Regions from separate parts of the Cyanobium gracile PCC 6307 genome, predicted to be linked through region 1. Evidence: predicted binding sites of a transcription regulator. Region 1 holds the regulator's gene; each other region holds the start of a gene.

Region 1 (5,489 bases):
GCTTCGCCCTCAGCTCAGTGCTCTTCGCCGCCGGCCGCACCCGCGTGCTCTGCAGCGTCTGCCTCGATCCCGAGGTGCCCCGCTGGCGCAAGGGCTCCGGCAGCGGCTGGCTCAGCGCCGAATACCGCCTGCTGCCGGCCTCCACCCCCAGCCGCCAGGGCCGCGAGCTGATGAAGCTCTCCGGCCGCACCCAGGAGATCCAGCGCCTCATCGGCCGCAGCCTGCGGGCCGCCCTCGATCTGGAGGCCCTCGGCGAGCGCACCCTCCTGGTCGACTGTGACGTGCTCCAGGCCGACGCCGGCACCCGCACCGCCTCGATCACCGGCGCCTGGATCGCCCTGGCCGCCGCCCTGGAGCGCCTGCAGCAGCAGGGCGTGCTGGCCGCCTCGCCCCTGCGCCAGCAGGTGTCAGCCGTGTCCGTGGGCCTGGTGGACGGCCGGGCCCTGCTGGATCTGGACTACTCCGAGGATTCCCGCGCCGAGGTCGACCTCAACGTGGTGATGGACGAGCAGGGCCGGCTGCTGGAGATCCAGGGCACCGCCGAGGGCGCCCCCTTCCCCCGCTCCCGCCTCGACGCCCTGCTGGATCTGGCCGAACCGGGGCTGCGTGCCCTGCAGGAGGCCCAGCGCCAGGCCCTGGCTGTGGCGCCAGGCACCATGACCGGCTAAAGAGTGTCATTGGCTACATGGGTCGGCCAGACCGATCCATAAGTTCATCACCATTCGCCACGCCTTGATGGTCGGCGCTACGCGTGGCTTCAGCCGCTACCCCAGCAGTCCATCCAGCGGATCCCCCGGCTCCGTGACCCCCATGGGCGCCCCCGGCGCCACGGCCTCCACCCTGCTGGAGGTGATCCGCGGCCTGGCCGGCAGCAGCGTCGAGACCATCGAGCGCGGCAAGACGATCTTCTTCCCCGGCGATCCGGCCGAACGTGTCTACCTGCTGCGGCGCGGCGCCGTGCGTCTCTCGCGTGTCTACGAGTCGGGCGAGGAGATCACCGTGGCCCTGCTGCGCGAGAACAGCCTCTTCGGGGTGCTCTCCCTGCTCACCGGCCAGCGCTCCGACCGCTTCTATCACGCCATCGCCTTCACCCGGGTCGAGATGGTCACGGCCCCGGCCACCTCGGTGCGCCGCGCCATCGAGCAGGACGCCAGTGTCGGCCTCCTCCTGCTCCAGGGCCTCTCCTCCCGCATCCTCCAGACCGAGACCATGATCGAGACCCTCACCCACCGGGACATGTCCTCCCGGCTGGTGAGCTTCCTGCTCGTGCTCTGCCGCGACTTCGGCGTCCCCGGCACCGAGGGCATCACCATCGACCTGCGCCTCTCCCACCAGGCCATCGCCGAGGCGATCGGCTCCACCCGCGTCACCATCACCCGCCTGCTGGGCGACCTGCGCAACGACGGCCTGGTCCAGATCGACCGCAAGAAGATCACCGTCTTCGATCCCATCGCCCTGGCCAAGCGGTTCAGCTGATCGGGCGGCCCCGACCGGGTGCCGTGAGGCCACCGGCAGGGATACTTGGTGCATCGCGGAACCGGGGCTCGGAAGGTGTCGGGTTGGCTGCTGATCCTCGCGCTCCTGGTGCTCGGCGGAGTGCTTTCCACCCTGGGCGACCGGCTCGGCAGCCGGGTGGGCAAGGCGCGCCTCAGCCTGTTCAACCTGCGGCCCCGCAAGACCGCCGTGGTGATCACGGTGCTCACCGGCAGCCTGATCAGTGCCGTGTCGCTGGGGCTGATGCTGCTGGTGAGCGAGCGCCTGCGGGTGGGGCTGTTCCAACTCGACCAGATCCAGGACCGCCTGCGGGACAGCCGCGCCGCCCTGAAGCGCAATGAAGGGGAGCTGACCCGCACCCGGGGCGAACTGGAGCGCAGCCGCCTCGATCTGATCACCGCCGAACGCCGCCGTGACCAGGCCCTGGCCAGCCAGCGCCGCGCCCGCGTCCAGCTGCTGGCCGCCGAGCGCCGCGTCGACACCCTGCGCCGCGAGCTGCAGCCCCTGCAGGCGGAGCGCGCCCGGCTGGAGGCCGAGCGGGCCCGTCTCAGCCGGGAGGTGCAGGGCCGGGACGCGGAGATCCGCCGCACCGAGGCCGAACTGGCCAATGTGCGCCGTCGCATCGCCGCCGGCGAGAAGGAACTCAAGGACCTGGAGACCAACGTCATCGCCCTGCGCCGCGGCGATGTGGTGATCGCCAGCGGCCAGCCCCTGGCCACCGCCAAGGTGCAGCTGCAGCGCCCCGACCAGGCCCGCCAGGTGATCGATGCCCTGCTGCAGGAGGCCAACCGGGCCGCCTTCCAGCAGCTGCTGCCCGGCCAGCCCCCCAACCGCCAGATCCTGCTGGTGCCCCGCAGCGACATCGTCCGGCTGGAATCCCTGCTCGCCACCCCCGGCGTCTGGGTGGTCAGCATCCGCTCGGCCGCCAACGTGCTGCGGGGCGAGGCCCAGGTGCTGGCCTTCCCCGACCTGCGCCCCAACCGCCAGGTGGTGGAGCAGGGGGAAGTCCTCTCCCGCACCGCCCTCGAACCCGACGTGCGCGAGATCGACGCCGTCCGCAGCCGCCTCAACCTGCTGCTGGCCGCCGCCTTCGCCAAGGCCCAGCGGCAGGGCACCCTGGTCAACGGCCTCCAGTTCGATGCCGCCGGCTTCAACGCCCTGGCCAGGGAACTCAGCGAGCGCCCCGCCGGCGTGACCGCCAACCTCGAGGCGGTGGCCCTCCAGAACGCCGACACCCCCGACCCGATCAGCGTGGAGCTGCGCTGGCCCCGCAAGGACGGAGCCGGCGCCACCCGGCCGGGGCGGCCATGACGGCGGCGGCCCCCGGCCCCCTGGCTGGGCTCGATCCGGGCCGCAGCAAGTGTGGCCTGGTGCTCACCGACCCCAGCCGCCAGGAAATCCGCGAGGCCCTGGTGCTGCCCCCCCAGGCGGCCTGGGAGCGGCTGGAGCAGTGGCACCGCCAGCAGGCCCTCTCTGCCGTGGTGATCGGCGACGGCACCGGCAGCGGCCCCTGGCGGCGGCGCCTGGAGCCCCTGCTGGCGGTGGAGCTGGTGGATGAGCGCGGCACCACCCTGGCGGCCCGGCGCCGTTATTGGGAGCTGTTCCCCGCCCGCGGCTGGCGGCGGCTCCTGCCCCTGGGCCTGCGCCAGCCCCCCCGCGACTACGACGACGTGGTGGCCCAGCTGCTGCTGGAGCGTCGGCTGCGGCGGGAGCTGATCAGAACGACGCCCGCACCGTGAACACGTAGTCGCCGCCCGGTTCGAGCTGGTAATCGGCCTTGAGCAGGAAGCGCAGCAGGGCGTCCTGGATCAGGGCCCGCCCCAGGGACGGCTCCACCTGCAGCTCGCCCCGATCAAAGGCCCAGCGGAAGCGCCACTGGAAGCCGCCCGCGCTGATCTCCCCCTCCAGCAGGCAGGGGCTGAAGCTCTGGCGCAGCACCCGCAGCTGGGCGGTGGTGGCGGGAAGGCGGCTCACGGGATGCTGTCGATGCTCTCAGGATGGCGGCGGATCGGCACGAAAACTGTTCAAACGGTTGGCGGCCTTCTCCAGCCCCACGCGCCGGATCAGATCGATGCCCGCCTCCACCTCCTCCAGCACCGTCTCCAGCACCGGCCGGTCGGCAGCGGAGAACTTGCCGAGCACATGCGACACCGTGCGGGCCCGGCGCTCCTCGGGCGTCTCGCCGGGGGCGCCGATGCCGATCCGCAGCCGCGCAAAGGACTCGCTGCCCAGGTGGGCGATCGTGCTGCGCAGGCCGTTGTGCCCCCCGGCGCCGCCCGCGGCCCGCACCCGCAGGCGCCCCAGGGGCAGGTCCATGTCATCCACCAGCACCAGCATCTGGGCGGGCTCGAGCCGGAACCAGTCGAGGGCGGCGCGGATCGAGCGGCCGCTGTCGTTCATGAAGGTCTGGGGCATCAGCAGCCGCAGCCGCCTGTCCCCCTGGCCGGTCTCGGCCAGCAAGCCGTGCAGACGGGCCTGGCTGCGGAAACTGGCGCCACCGGCGCGGGCCAGCCGCTCCAGCACCATGAAACCGACGTTGTGGCGGGTGTCGGCGTAGCGGGGGCCGGGATTGCCCAGGCCCACCAGCAGTTGAAGATCCAACGGAAGGCGACCCTCAGCTGGCGGGGCCGGTGGAGGGTGCGGCGCCCTCTTCCACAGCCGCCGGCGGCGTTGCCGGTTCAGCGACGACAGGCGTCACGCCGGCAGGAGCTTCAGCGGCCGGCGTGATGGCGGCGGGGGGGCCGGAGATGTCGATCGGCTGCTGAGTCGGCTGCTCAGTGCCCACGGCCGTGCGGAACTCCTTCTCGAATTCCTGCGAGGCCGACTGGAAGCCGCGCAGGGTGCGCCCCAGGGTTTTACCGAGCTCGGGGAGCCGCTTGGGTCCGAAGACCAGCAGCCCGATGGCGGCAATCACCGCCATCTCAGGCAGACCGATGCCGAAGATGTTCATGGACAGGGGGCGAGAGGAATCAGCCGACGCCGTTCCAGTTGACGTTGATGCCCTCGAGCAGCAGGGACTTGTTGTACAGCTGCAGGATCACCAGCAGGAACACCAGGAAGAGCAGCATGAACACGCCCATCACAGGGGTGGTACCCCAGCCGGGCACCACCTTTCCGTACTCGGAATTCAGGGGGCGCAGCAGGTTTCCCAGACGGGTGCGTTGGGCCATGGCAGCTCGGACCTCTCGGGCACGGAATCGCGGTGCTTACTGTAAGGGTCTTGCCGGCCGCACCGAGTTGGGCTGTCGAGAGTTGTGACGGAAGCCCCCCAGCCCCGCGACCCCTCCCCCGCCTGAGAGCCCTCCATGGATCCCGCCGCCAGCACCTCCCCCGCCCTCTCCGTGGCCCTCGCGGTCCTCGCCGTGCTGCTGGCCCTCACCGGTTTCGGGGTGTACACCGCCTTCGGCCCGCCGTCCAAGGGCCTCACCGATCCCTTCGACGATCACGACGACTGAGCCGCCGCGCTCCCCGCCGGCGCTCGCCGCAGCCGCCAGTGCCCCAGCTGCCAGGGGCCAAGGGCCAGCGGCTCCGGCCCCTGATCATCCGGGTGTTCCCGCCCGGCCGCCTGGGGCTGACCCAGGGCATCGCAGCATCCGAGCACGCTCCAGTCCGGGCCAGCTGAGAAGCGCCGCCGGCAGGGCCCCAGGTTCTGGACGCTGAGCAGCACCGCGCCCGCTTCCAGGCCGTCGCCCGTCGCGTTCTCTTCCGCCGGCAGGGGCCGCAGGGCCACGAGCTGCAGGTCCTCGCCGAGGGACGGGAACAGCCTGTCGGCCGCCCCCACGGCCTCGACGCCTGCTCCGGCGGACGGCTCCATCGGCCGACACCAGAGGGGCTCCCGCAGCCGGGTGGCCTGCTGGGGCGCGGCGGCCGCCCGCCAGCCGCCGGGGCAGGGCAGCAGGGCCAGCCGCTGCCGCTGCCAGCCGTTGTCGGCGCCGGGATCGGGCCAGGTGGGCGCGCGCAGCAGCGACACCCCCAGGCTCTCCGCCTTCGCCGAC
Region 2 (5,489 bases), 470 kb from region 1:
CAGGGCGGACAGATCCGCGGCGGTGCCGTCGGCCCGGCCCTCCAGCCGCTCGGCCAGGGCCGGGTGGCCCCCAGGGTGCGGCTGAGTTCGCTGCTGCTGCGCCGGGTGTCCGCCTCCAGGCGGGTCGCCAGGCGACGGCTGGCGACCAGGGTGCGATCGAGCTCGTCGAGGCTGCGGGGCAGGCGGGTCTCCGCCAGGCTCAGGCCGCTGCTGACGGCCCGCTGCAGGGGGATGCGGCTGCTCGCCACCTCGGCAAGCAGGTCGTCGAGGTCGGGGTGGCTGGTGAACACGAGCGTCTCGCCATCACCGATCGGGGGCTGGCCGATCGCCGCCGGATCGGGGGTGATGGCGATGTAGCTGTCGCCCAGGAGCCCCAGCTGGGCCAGTTCGGCCCGGCTGCGGCGACCCACCATGGAGCGGTAGGGGTCCCGCAGCTCCAGTTCCACCAGCACCTGGGCGTCGGGCTGCAGCACGATCCGGCGCACCTGGCCGACGGAGAATCCCGAGATCTTCACCGCCATGCCCGTCTGCAGGCCAGCGGCGTCGAGGGTGCGGAACTGCAGGCGGACGCTGGGCGCGAGCCAGTTGCCAGCGCGGGCGATCCCGAGCACGAACACCCCCAGCAGGGCCACCGCTCCGGCCAGGAAGACCAGGCTCTGGGGGCCGGGGCGCCGCGGCGTAGCGGTGGTGGACACGGTCAGGTTCCTCCCATGCGCAGGGGATCGACGACGATCGTCCAGAGCACATCAAGGCAGACCATCACCCCGATGCCCAGCCGCAGCGACCGGGCCATCCTGGAGGCCATTCCCACGGCGCCGGAGGCGCTGCGCCGGGCCTGCTGCAGGCAGATGGCGGCGCAGATCCCGCCATAGGCGGCCGCCCTGGCCAGGGCGGCCGCGAAGCGAGCCGGCTCCAGCTGGCCGATCAGGAAGCCCACCTCCCCCACCCCATCCCCCTGGTTGAGCATGAGGCTGGCGGTGATGATCACCGCCGCCATGAAATAGAGGAGCAGCACGACGCTCAGCAGGCCGCTGGCCAGCAGGTCGGGCCCCCAGGAGGCGGGGGGGCGCCGGTCGCCCAGCAGCAGCGGGCCATCCCGCAGCAGCAGCAACAGGCTCACCAGGAGTGGGGCCAGAAACAGCAGCGCCCGCACCGCCAGCAGTTCGATCGTCACCCTGGAGAGCTGCTGCAGGGGACTGCGCAGCAGCTCGATGAACCCCAGGCAAACCACCACCCCCGTGCCCATGACCGTGGCGACGAGTCGGGCATCCAGGCGCTCGAAGCGACGGATCAGCGTCGGCATCGGTCCGTCACTCACCGCAGCCCTCGGCGCTGGCGTCAGGATGGCACCCATCCTGGACCGGGGCGATGGGCAGCAAACTGAGGGTCGGTGTGGCCGGACCGGTGGGATCGGGCAAGACGGCCCTGGTGGACGCGCTCTGCCGGCGGCTGCGGGAGCGGCTGCAGCTGGCGGTGGTCACCAACGACATCTACACCCAGGAGGACGCCCAGTTCCTCACCCGCGCTGGCTCCCTGGCCCCCGAGCGGATCCGGGGCGTCGAGACCGGCGGCTGCCCCCACACCGCCATCCGGGAGGACTGCTCGATCAACCGGGCGGCGGTGCAGGAGCTTGAGGAGGCCTTCCCGGACCTGGACCTGGTGCTGGTGGAGAGCGGTGGCGACAACCTGGCGGCCAGCTTCAGCCCGGAGCTGGTGGATCTGTGCATCTACGTGATCGACGTGGCCGCCGGGGACAAGATCCCCCGCAAAGGGGGGCCCGGCATCACCCGCTCCGACCTGCTGGTGATCAACAAGATCGACCTGGCCCCCATGGTCGGGGCCAGCCTGGCCGTGATGGAGAGCGACACCGAACGTATGCGCGGCGGCCGCCCCTGGTGCTTCACAAATCTGCGGAGCGGCGAGGGCCTGGATCGGGTCGAAAGCTTCCTGCTGCGGCAGCTGCCCGACCCTGCGGCCGCCTGAGTCGCCAGAGAGATCCAGAAATCTGGTATTCGCCTTTCAGGCGTTGATCACCTAAACCGTAGGTAATGCAACATATCGACAGCTCCGTGACGTGCAAATCCTCACTCCAGCAGGCCTTGGGCCTCTTTCTGTCTCATTGGATACCGGGGGTAGCCACGTCCTTCCGTACCTTTCCCTTTGCCGTCGGTTACGGCGACTACAATTCATCTTGAACAGGCATCAATGTCTCTGCATCTTTCAAGGCGACTGGCAGCTGCAATCGCCGCAACTGCCGTGAGCGTAACCCTCGTCTCCTGCGGGGGCGAGTCCGGGTCCGGCGGCAATTTTGACGGTGAAGTGAAGGTCGGCATCCTTCACTCTCTCAGCGGCACCATGGCCATCTCCGAAACGACTTTGAAAGAAGTCGAAGAGATGGCGATCAAGGAAATCAATGACGCCGGCGGCGTCAAAGTCGGCGGCAAGTCCTACAAGATCGTTGCCGTTTCCGAAGATGGCGCCTCCGACTGGCCCACCTTCGCCGAGAAGGCCCAGAAACTGATCGACTCCGACAAGGTCGCCGTCGTCTTCGGTGGTTGGACCTCCGCCAGCCGCAAGGCGATGCTGCCGGTCTTCGAGTCGAAGAACCACATCCTCTTCTACCCGATTCAGTACGAGGGTCAGGAGTGCTCGAAGAACATCTTCTACACTGGCGCTGTTCCGAACCAGCAGGCTGAGCCCGCGGTTCAGTGGCTGATGGACAAGTTCGGCGACAAGCTCGGCAAGAAGGTCTACCTGGTCGGTTCCGACTACGTCTATCCGCGCACGGCCAACACCATCATCAAGGAGCAGATGAAGGCCCTTGGCGGTGAGACCGTCGGCGAGGATTACATCCCCCTCGGCAACACCGAGGTGGCTCCGATCATCGCCAAGATCAAGAAGGCTTTCCCGGATGGCGGGATCATCATCAACACCCTGAACGGCGACTCCAACGTCGCCCTCTTCAAGCAGTTCAAGGCCTCGGGCATCGATCCGGCCAAGTACCCGATCATGTCCTTCTCCATCGCCGAGGAGGAGATCCGCCAGATCGGCCCCGAGTACACCACCGGCACCTACGCCGCGTGGAACTTCTTCATGAGCCTGGACACCCCGGCCTCCAAGAAGTTCACCTCCGACTTCCAGGCCATGTACGGGGCCGACCGCGTCACGGGTGACCCGGCCGAATCCGCCTACAACATGGTGTACCTCTGGAAGAACGCCGTCGAGAAGGCGGGCACCTTCGAGGATCTCGACAAGGTCCGCAAGGACATGATCGGGATCACCTTCGCCGCTCCCCAGGGCGAAATCAAGATGTTCCCCAACCACCACACCTCCGAGCGGGTGCTCATCGGCGAAGCGGAGCCCACCGGCCAGTTCAAGATCCTGTACGACAGCGTCAAGGCCATCCCCCCGATTCCCTGGAACCAGTTCGTTCCCGAGACCAAGGGCTTCACCTGCGACTGGACCCAGGATCGGCCTGACGCCGGCAAGTTCAAGATGTGATCACGGAGCCATCCGTGAGGGAATGAAAGTCGGGTGGTTCCTCCGGGAACCGCCCCTTTCCTCTCCGCCACACCACCACGTTCGACCCGATCCAGCGTCGCCTCAGCAGCGCTGGATCTAACGTTCAACCTTCATTCCGTTGGAACTTTTCTTTTCTCAGATCCTCGATGGCCTCAGCATCGGATCCGTGCTGCTGCTGGCAGCGACGGGCCTGGCCATCGTCTTCGGATTGATGGGTGTCATCAACCTAGCCCATGGCGAATTCATGATGCTCGGGGCCTATGTCACCTACGTGGTGCAATCGGCTTTCAAGCCCATGGGTGGCGTGATCTTCGAACTGTATTTCCCGGTCTCACTGGTGTTGGCCTTCATTGTGACGGCACTCATCGGAGTTCTGCTGGAGAGAACGTTGATCCGGCAGCTCTATGGCCGCCCACTCGAAACGCTTCTTGCCACCTGGGGGGTCAGCCTGATTCTGATCCAGCTGATTCGAAGCGTGTCGACGGCCATGATGCTGGGCATCATCGTGGGTGTCGGCGTTGGCTTCATTATCTCTAAATTACTCGGGGCGAAGTTCTCCGAAAAGCCTTTCTTCACCTATCTCAATGGACTGGGCTGGGCGATCGCCATCGGCATCGGCCTGATCGCCGTCAACCTGTTCGACCAGGTTCGCCCGCTCTCCAAGGCCTGGTTCGGTCCGCGCAACATCGATGTCACCGCCCCGAAATGGCTACAGGGAAGCTGGGGGATGATCGGCACGATCGAACTTCCCGGCCTGCGCATTTTCATCATTCTGCTGTCCGCCCTGTTGCTGCTGGCCACCTACTGGTTCCTCAACAAGAGCGTCTGGGGCCTGCGCATCCGTTCGGTCACCCAGAACCGTCAGATGAGCAACTGCCTGGGCATTCCCACCGACCGCGTTGACAGCATCACCTTCGGCATCGGCTCCGGCCTGGCGGGGGTGGCCGGCTGCGCCATCACCCTGCTGGGCTCGGTGGGTCCGAACCTCGGGGCGGCCTACATCGTCTCCTGCTTCATGGTGATCGTCCTTGGTGGAGTCGGCAATCTGCTGGGTACCGTGCTGGCCTCACTGCTGCTGGGCATCATTCAGTCGGTGATCGGCTCGGGCACCCTGCTCACCATCTTCCCGGATCTGCCTGCGGCGGCCAAAGGGGTGATCGAATTCTTCGCCACCACGAGCATGTCACTGGTGCTGGTGTTCATCTTCATCATCGTCTTCCTGCAGTTCCGCCCCAACGGCATGTTCCCCCAGAAGGGTCGCTCGGTCGATGCCTGACCCGGTCCGTCCCACCCTCTGCAGATTCCCGTTCCATCTCCCCACCAGGAGGCCCTACCTGTGAAAATCTTCCAACGACTTGTCCCCTGGATTCTGCTGGCGATCGCCCTGTTCATCCTGCCGGCAGCGCTGGATGATTTCCGCCTCAACCTCTTCGGCCGCTACTTCTCACTGGCGATCACGGCTCTGGCCATCGACCTGATCTGGGGATACACAGGTCTGTTGAGTCTGGGGCAGGGCATCTTCTTTGCCCTCGGGGGCTACGCCGTGGCCATGTACCTGATGCTCAACACCAAGAGCCTGGCGGGTGGCAACGGGATTCCCAAGTTCTTCGAGAACTACGGCGTCGACCAGCTGCCGTTTTTCTGGCAACCCTTCTGGTCACCGGTGTTCACCCTGATCGCCCTCTGGGTGATTCCGGCCGCGGTGGCGGGCCTGGTGGGCTGGCTGATCTTCCGGAACCGCATCAAGGGGGTGTACTTCTCGATCATCACCCAGGCGGCTCTGATGGTCTTCTTCCACTTCTTCAACGGCCAGCAGAAACTCTTCGACGGCACCAACGGCCTCAAGACCAGCACCAGCGAATTGTTCGGCCAGCTGGTGGGCTCCCCGGACATGCAGGTCTGGTTCTACCGCCTCACCGTCGTGCTGCTGCCCCTGGCGTTTCTGGTCTGCCGCTACTTCACCAGTG
Region 3 (5,489 bases), 1.0 Mb from region 1:
CGGTGGCGGCGATCTCCACCTCAAGCCAGCTCTGGAACTTCGCTTCCTCGCTCCAGAGGCGGCCCATCTCGGGCAGGGTGTAACGCTCGATCAAGGGCCGGGCGGTGATGAACGATCCCCCAACCTATCGAGCCGCCCCCACCGGCTCAGGCGGCGGCGGTGAGCCGGCGGTAGGGCAGCTCCAGGTGCACCATCGACCCCCAGGCCTGCTGCCGCACCCAGCAGCGGGTGCCGCGGCGCCGGATCAGCTGGAAGGGGGGCAGATCCTCGGGATGGTCCCGCAGCCGCACGAAGCTTCCCGGATGGAGAAGTTCCACCACGTTGGATCCGGGGGCAGCCTTGGAACCAGGGGCAGCCATGGGAGGGAACCTGGGGAAGAAGGTTTCCATCCTGCGACTGTTCCGCGCTGAACCGTCCGCCCATCGGTTTTTGTTCGGTTTCGGTCGCTGTTCGGTGACAACATGCCGGTGGAGTGGCAGGTCCCATGGCCGAACATCTGGATGGCCCGTAAGCAGCGGCTCGATCGCCGGCTGGTGGACCTGGGCCTGGTGGCCAGCCGCCAGCAGGCCCAGCAGCTGATCCGCGCCGGCCGGGTGCGCGGCGGTGGCGAGGTGCTCGACAAGCCCGGCACCGAGGTGGCCGAGACCCTGCCGCTGGAGGTGGAGATGCCGCCCCGGTTCGTCTCCCGGGGGGGCGAGAAGCTGGCGGGGGCCCTGGCGGCCCTGCCGATCCGGGTGGCCGGCCGGGTGTGCCTCGACGGCGGCATCTCCACCGGCGGCTTCACTGACTGCCTGCTGCAGCACGGGGCGGTGCGGGTGTACGGGATCGATGTGGGCTATGGCCAGACGGCCTGGAGCCTGCGCACCGATGAACGGGTGGTGCTGCGGGAGCGCACCAACCTGCGCCACCTCACCCCGGAGCTGCTCTACGGCGAGGGCGACCCCTGGCCCGACCTGGCCGTGGCCGATGTGTCGTTTATTTCCCTCACCCGGGTGCTGCCGGCCCTGCGGGCCCTGCTGCTGGGGGCGGGCGAGGCGCTGCTGCTGGTCAAGCCCCAGTTCGAGGTGGGCCGCCAGCGGGTGGGGAAGGGGGGCGTGGTGCGGGACCCGGCGGCCCATGCCGATGCCATCGCCACCGTGATCACGGCGGCAAGGGAGCTGGACTGGCACCCGGCGGGGCTGGTGGCCTCGCCCCTCACCGGGCCCGCCGGCAACCACGAATACCTGCTCTGGCTCGTGCCGCCCGCCACGCGCGACGCCGAGGCCGCGAAGAGCGCGGAGGGGGCGGAGGACGCGAACTGGTCCGGCAGGATCGCGGCGCTGGTGAACCAGACCCTGGCCGGGGACCGCCCAACGAAGGAAACCCCGGCCGGGTCCTGAGGGGTCCACGGCCAGGGTCAGGGCGGCAGGAGCGCGAGCTCAGATGGCGCCGCTGTCGAGGTCGCCGGTGCGGATCCGGATCACCGAATCCACGGTGCTGATGAAGATCTTGCCGTCACCGATCTCGCCGGTGCGGGCCGCGTCCTGCACCGCCTGGACCACCGTGGCCACCCGGTCGTCGTCGACGACGATCTCGAGCTTGAGTTTCTGCAGGAATTCCACCGTGAATTCCGAACCGCGGTAACGCTCCACCTGCCCCTTCTGCCGGCCGAATCCGCGCACCTCGCTCACGGTCATGCCGACGATGCCCGCATTGACTAGGGCGATCTTCACGTCCTCGAGTTTGAAGGGGCGGATGATGGCCTCGATTTTCTTCATGGCTGTGCTGCGGTCAGGAAGGCGACGGTTGGAGTCTCTCAGAGTCCCCGCCTGAGGGGGGACGGCTCCATTACCGCCGAGCCTTGCCGGGGTCGTCGTAACGGTTGCTACCCGCGCTCCGGGGCGCTGACGGGCGGCCGGGGCTCCTGGCGTGGGCTCCGCGCCATGGGTCAGCTCCTGTACGGTCAAAATCCGTCTCCCCCGTCCTGCTGACCATGGCTTCCGGTGTCGCCGACCAGCCCCAGACCGTGACCCCCCTCTACGGGGAGCGGGCCATCGCCGAGGCCCAGCTGGTCTGCTTCGCCAACCCCCGCGAGGGCCGCGCCTACGAGGTGTCCATCGAACTGCCGGAGTTCACCTGCACCTGCCCCTTCTCCGGCTATCCCGATTTCGCCGTCCTGCGGCTGCTGTACCAGCCCGGCCCCCGGGTGCTGGAGCTCAAGGCCCTCAAGCTCTACGTCAACAGCTACCGCCACCGCTCCATCTCCCACGAGGAGGCGGCCAACCGGATCCTCGACGACCTCGTGGCCGCCTGCGATCCCCTCTGGATGCAGCTGGAGGCCGATTTCAATCCCCGCGGCAACGTCCACACCGTGGTGCGGGTCAGCCACGGCGAGCGCCGGCCCTGCTGAGTCAGGGCTGGGGTTCCAGCCGCTGCAGCAGCGCCGGCAGCTCGGCGGCGAAGGCGGTGAGGTTGCGGTTGCAGAGGCCCGCCACATGCAGCCGGCCGCCGGGCCCATCGGCGATGGCCCAGAGCTGACGGGTGGCCACCAGGCTCAGGGCACCGCCCGCCAGGGCGATGGCGAAACCGGTGTACACGAGCGGCACGCCGGGGTCCCGTTTGAACAGGATGCCGCTGGCGGGCAGCACGCTCGCCACCCGGATCGGCAGACCCTTCACCTCCTGGGCATCGCCGCCCGGCACCAGCTGGGCCAGGGCCACGCCATCGGGGCCGAACACCTGCACCGGCCCCTGTTCGCTGGTGAGGCTCAGCAGCACCGGCTCGGTGCCATCAGGGCGGGTGGGCAGCACCAGCCCCCAGAGCTGGTCGCCCAGCTGGGGGAAGGTCTGCAGCGGCAGCTCCAGCACCGGGCTGCGGCCCAGCTGCAGGCTGATCGTCGCCAGGGACCAGTCGGCCTGGTAGAGCGTCATGCCCCGGTAGCGCAGGGGGTGGTTGACGCTGATGGCGGCTTCGGTGGTGGTGGCCGCATCGCCGGGGGTGATCAGCCGCAGGTTGGAGGAGAACTGCTCCGGCCGGCCGGCCGGATCCCGCTGGATGCGGAAGTCGTCGAGGGCCAGGGTCACCTGGGTGCTGCCGCGGCTGTCGAGCAGCTCCAGCTCCCGACCCGGGGCCAGGAAGCGCTCCAGCCGCTGGCCCCCCAGGGCGCCCCAGGCCGCCCCCACCATCAGCACCACCATGCCGGCATGGACCAGCAGGGGACCCACCCGGCCGAGCACCCCCCGGCGGGCCGCCAGGCGGTCGTCCTGGCGATGGATCTGCCAGCCCGAACCGCGCAGTTCGGCCTCCAGCCGCTCAAGGCCGGCGACGGGCTCGGCGGTGACGAGGGTTTCGGCCACGCTCAGCTTGCTGAGCTGCCGGGGGCTGCGGTAGTCGATCCAGCGCAGGGAGGCCTGCAGGGCGGGCCACTGGCGGCGCCAGCTGCACAGGATCAGCGACAGGCCCAGCCAGGCGAGCAGGGCCAGGAACCAGCCACTGGAATAGACGTGATCGAGCTGCAGGCGCAGCACCCCGTCGCCGTCGAGCACCCCCAGCCAGGGGGTGGGGTCGTAGAGCTGGTGGTAGAAGCCGGCCTCCTCCTTCTGGGGAACGGCCGTGCCGATGCCGCTGGCGATGGCGATGACCAGCAGCAGGCCGATCGCCAGGCGCAGGTCGGAGATCCAGGCGGCCAGGCGCTGCAGGGGGCGCCAGGGCGAGGCTGCCGTGCCGCTCATGGCAGCACCGACAGCAGGGTGAGGCCGCCGCTGGCGAGCAGCACCACGCCGCTGATCGGCGGCACCCACTGGCCGAGGCGGCGCAGCTGAAGCAGCCCGGGCAGGGAGGCGGCCACCGTGCCGGCCAGCAGCAGGGGCATCACCTGGCCGGCACCGAAGCAGGCGAGCAGCACCAGGCCCACCAGGGGCTGGCCGGTCTGGGCCATCCAGGCCAGCAGCACGGCCAGCACCGGGGTGGTGCAGGGGGTGGCCGCCAGGCCGAAGGCCAGGCCGGCCGCCAACGGGGCCAGCGGTGCCGGCACCCGCCGCCGCCAGCGCTCGGGGTCGGGCCCGGCCGGCAACGGCAGCCGCAGCAGGCCCAGCAGGTTGAGGCCCATGACCACGGCCACGACGGCCACCAGCAGCGGCAGCTGGCCGGGGATGCGGCCGTAGAGGCGGCCCATCAGGCCGCTGGCCAGGCCGAGCAGCACCAGCGCCGCCACGATCCCGGCCGCGAAGCTGACGCTGCGCTGCCAGGGGGCACGCCCCTGGCCCTCAGCGCCGAAGCCGGCCAGGTAGGCCAGGGTGACGGGCAGCAGCGAGAGGGAGCAGGGACCGAGGCTGGTGAGCAGGCCGCCGCTGAACACCACCGCCAGGGTGAGGGGGCCGGGGTGGGCCAGGGAGCCCTGGAGCAGCAGTTCGCTGCTGCGGGCCCAGTCGGCGAAGGGCAGCCCGGGGCTGAGCATGGCCGATCGAGGTTGGCAGCAGGGCTCAGCCTATCGGGGCAGGTCGGGGGGCCCGACGCCGGGGCCGGACCGGCTCGAGTCCGGAGGACTCCAGCGAGCAGCGCAGCAGCAGGCCCGCCAGGAACAGGCTGCTGAGCAGGGAGTTGCCGCCGTAGCTGATCATCGGCAGGGGCAGGCCGGTGGTGGGCATCGAGCCGCTGGCCACAGCGATGTTGAGGATCGACTGGCCCACCAGCAGGGTGGTGCAGCCGATGGCCACCAGGCGGTGCTGGTTGCTGCGGCAGGCCAGGGCCACCCGCAGGCCCACGAAGCCGAAGATCATCAGGAACAGCAGCAGCATCACCGAGCCGACGTACCCGAACTCCTCGGCGAAGACGGCAAAGATGAAGTCGGTGGTCTGGATGGGCAGATACTGGAGCTTCTGGGTGGAGAGACCGAAGCCCGAGCCGAGCACGCCCCCCGAACCGATGGCCAGCAGGCTCTGCACCAGCTGGTAGCCGTCCCCCTGGGCGACGCGCCAGGGGTTGAGGAAGGAGGTGACCCGGTCGAGCTGGTAGGGGTTGATCATGATGCTGATGCTGCCCAGCGCGATCCCGCCGCCCGCGGCCCCCAGCAGCAGTGTCAGGGGCAGGCCGCCGGCCAGGGCCATCAGCCACAGCAGCAGGCCCAGCAGGGCGGCGGTGCTGAGGTTGGGCTGCTTGAGGATCAGCAGGATCACCACCCCGAAGATGCCGATCCAGAGGAGTTTCTGGTCGAGGGCGATGCGGCGCCAGTGGGAGAAGATCACCGCTCCCTGCAGCACGATGAAGGGCTTGATCAGCTCCGAGGGCTGCAGCTGCACCGGGCCGACCACCAGCCAGCGGCTGGCCCCGTTGACGGTGGTGCCCACCACCAGGGTGGCGGCCACCATCAGGGCCCCCACCAGCAGGGCCGGCGCCGCCAGGTGCAGCCAGCGCCGCATCGTCGTGCGCATGGCCAGCCAGAGCAGCCCCCAGCTGGCCACCAGCCAGATGGCCTGGCGCTTGAGGTAGTAGGCCCCGTCCCCCATCTCCCG

Evidence for each region. Region 1 encodes NtcA, which controls nitrogen genes in cyanobacteria. Its sites were predicted from a motif close to GTANCNNNNGNTAC; they were not measured.
Region 2: the regulator NtcA is predicted to act here: its motif matches at 2,114-2,127, upstream of urtA (urea ABC transporter substrate-binding protein).
Region 3: the regulator NtcA is predicted to act here: its motif matches at 1,855-1,868, upstream of CYAGR_RS14440 (P-II family nitrogen regulator).

The regions. Positions count from the first base shown of each region.
Region 1 covers NC_019675.1:1,986,768-1,992,256, forward strand. The annotation lists gene rph (ribonuclease PH) at 1-668, shown strand, start outside; gene ntcA (global nitrogen regulator NtcA) at 736-1,476, shown strand; gene CYAGR_RS09680 (DUF3084 domain-containing protein) at 1,552-2,805, shown strand; gene CYAGR_RS09685 (RuvC family protein) at 2,802-3,233, shown strand; gene CYAGR_RS09690 (DUF3146 family protein) at 3,211-3,468, opposite strand; gene pth (aminoacyl-tRNA hydrolase) at 3,487-4,095, opposite strand; gene CYAGR_RS09700 (TatA/E family twin arginine-targeting protein translocase) at 4,109-4,444, opposite strand; gene psbH (photosystem II reaction center phosphoprotein PsbH) at 4,464-4,664, opposite strand; gene psbN (photosystem II reaction center protein PsbN) at 4,800-4,949, shown strand; gene CYAGR_RS19675 (glycoside hydrolase family 38 C-terminal domain-containing protein) at 4,937-5,489, opposite strand, start outside.
Region 2 covers NC_019675.1:2,459,792-2,465,280, reverse strand. The annotation lists gene CYAGR_RS11975 (MlaD family protein) at 1-695, opposite strand, end outside; gene CYAGR_RS11970 (hypothetical protein) at 698-1,303, opposite strand; gene ureG (urease accessory protein UreG) at 1,369-1,983, shown strand; gene urtA (urea ABC transporter substrate-binding protein) at 2,206-3,501, shown strand; gene CYAGR_RS11955 (ABC transporter permease) at 3,641-4,798, shown strand; gene urtC (urea ABC transporter permease subunit UrtC) at 4,859-5,489, shown strand, end outside.
Region 3 covers NC_019675.1:2,992,656-2,998,144, forward strand. The annotation lists gene purB (adenylosuccinate lyase) at 1-94, opposite strand, end outside; gene CYAGR_RS14430 (hypothetical protein) at 147-359, opposite strand; gene CYAGR_RS14435 (TlyA family RNA methyltransferase) at 501-1,379, shown strand; gene CYAGR_RS14440 (P-II family nitrogen regulator) at 1,419-1,757, opposite strand; gene queF (preQ(1) synthase) at 1,973-2,389, shown strand; gene CYAGR_RS14450 (cytochrome c biogenesis protein ResB) at 2,391-3,710, opposite strand; gene CYAGR_RS14455 (cytochrome c biogenesis CcdA family protein) at 3,707-4,435, opposite strand; gene CYAGR_RS14460 (FtsW/RodA/SpoVE family cell cycle protein) at 4,461-5,489, opposite strand, start outside.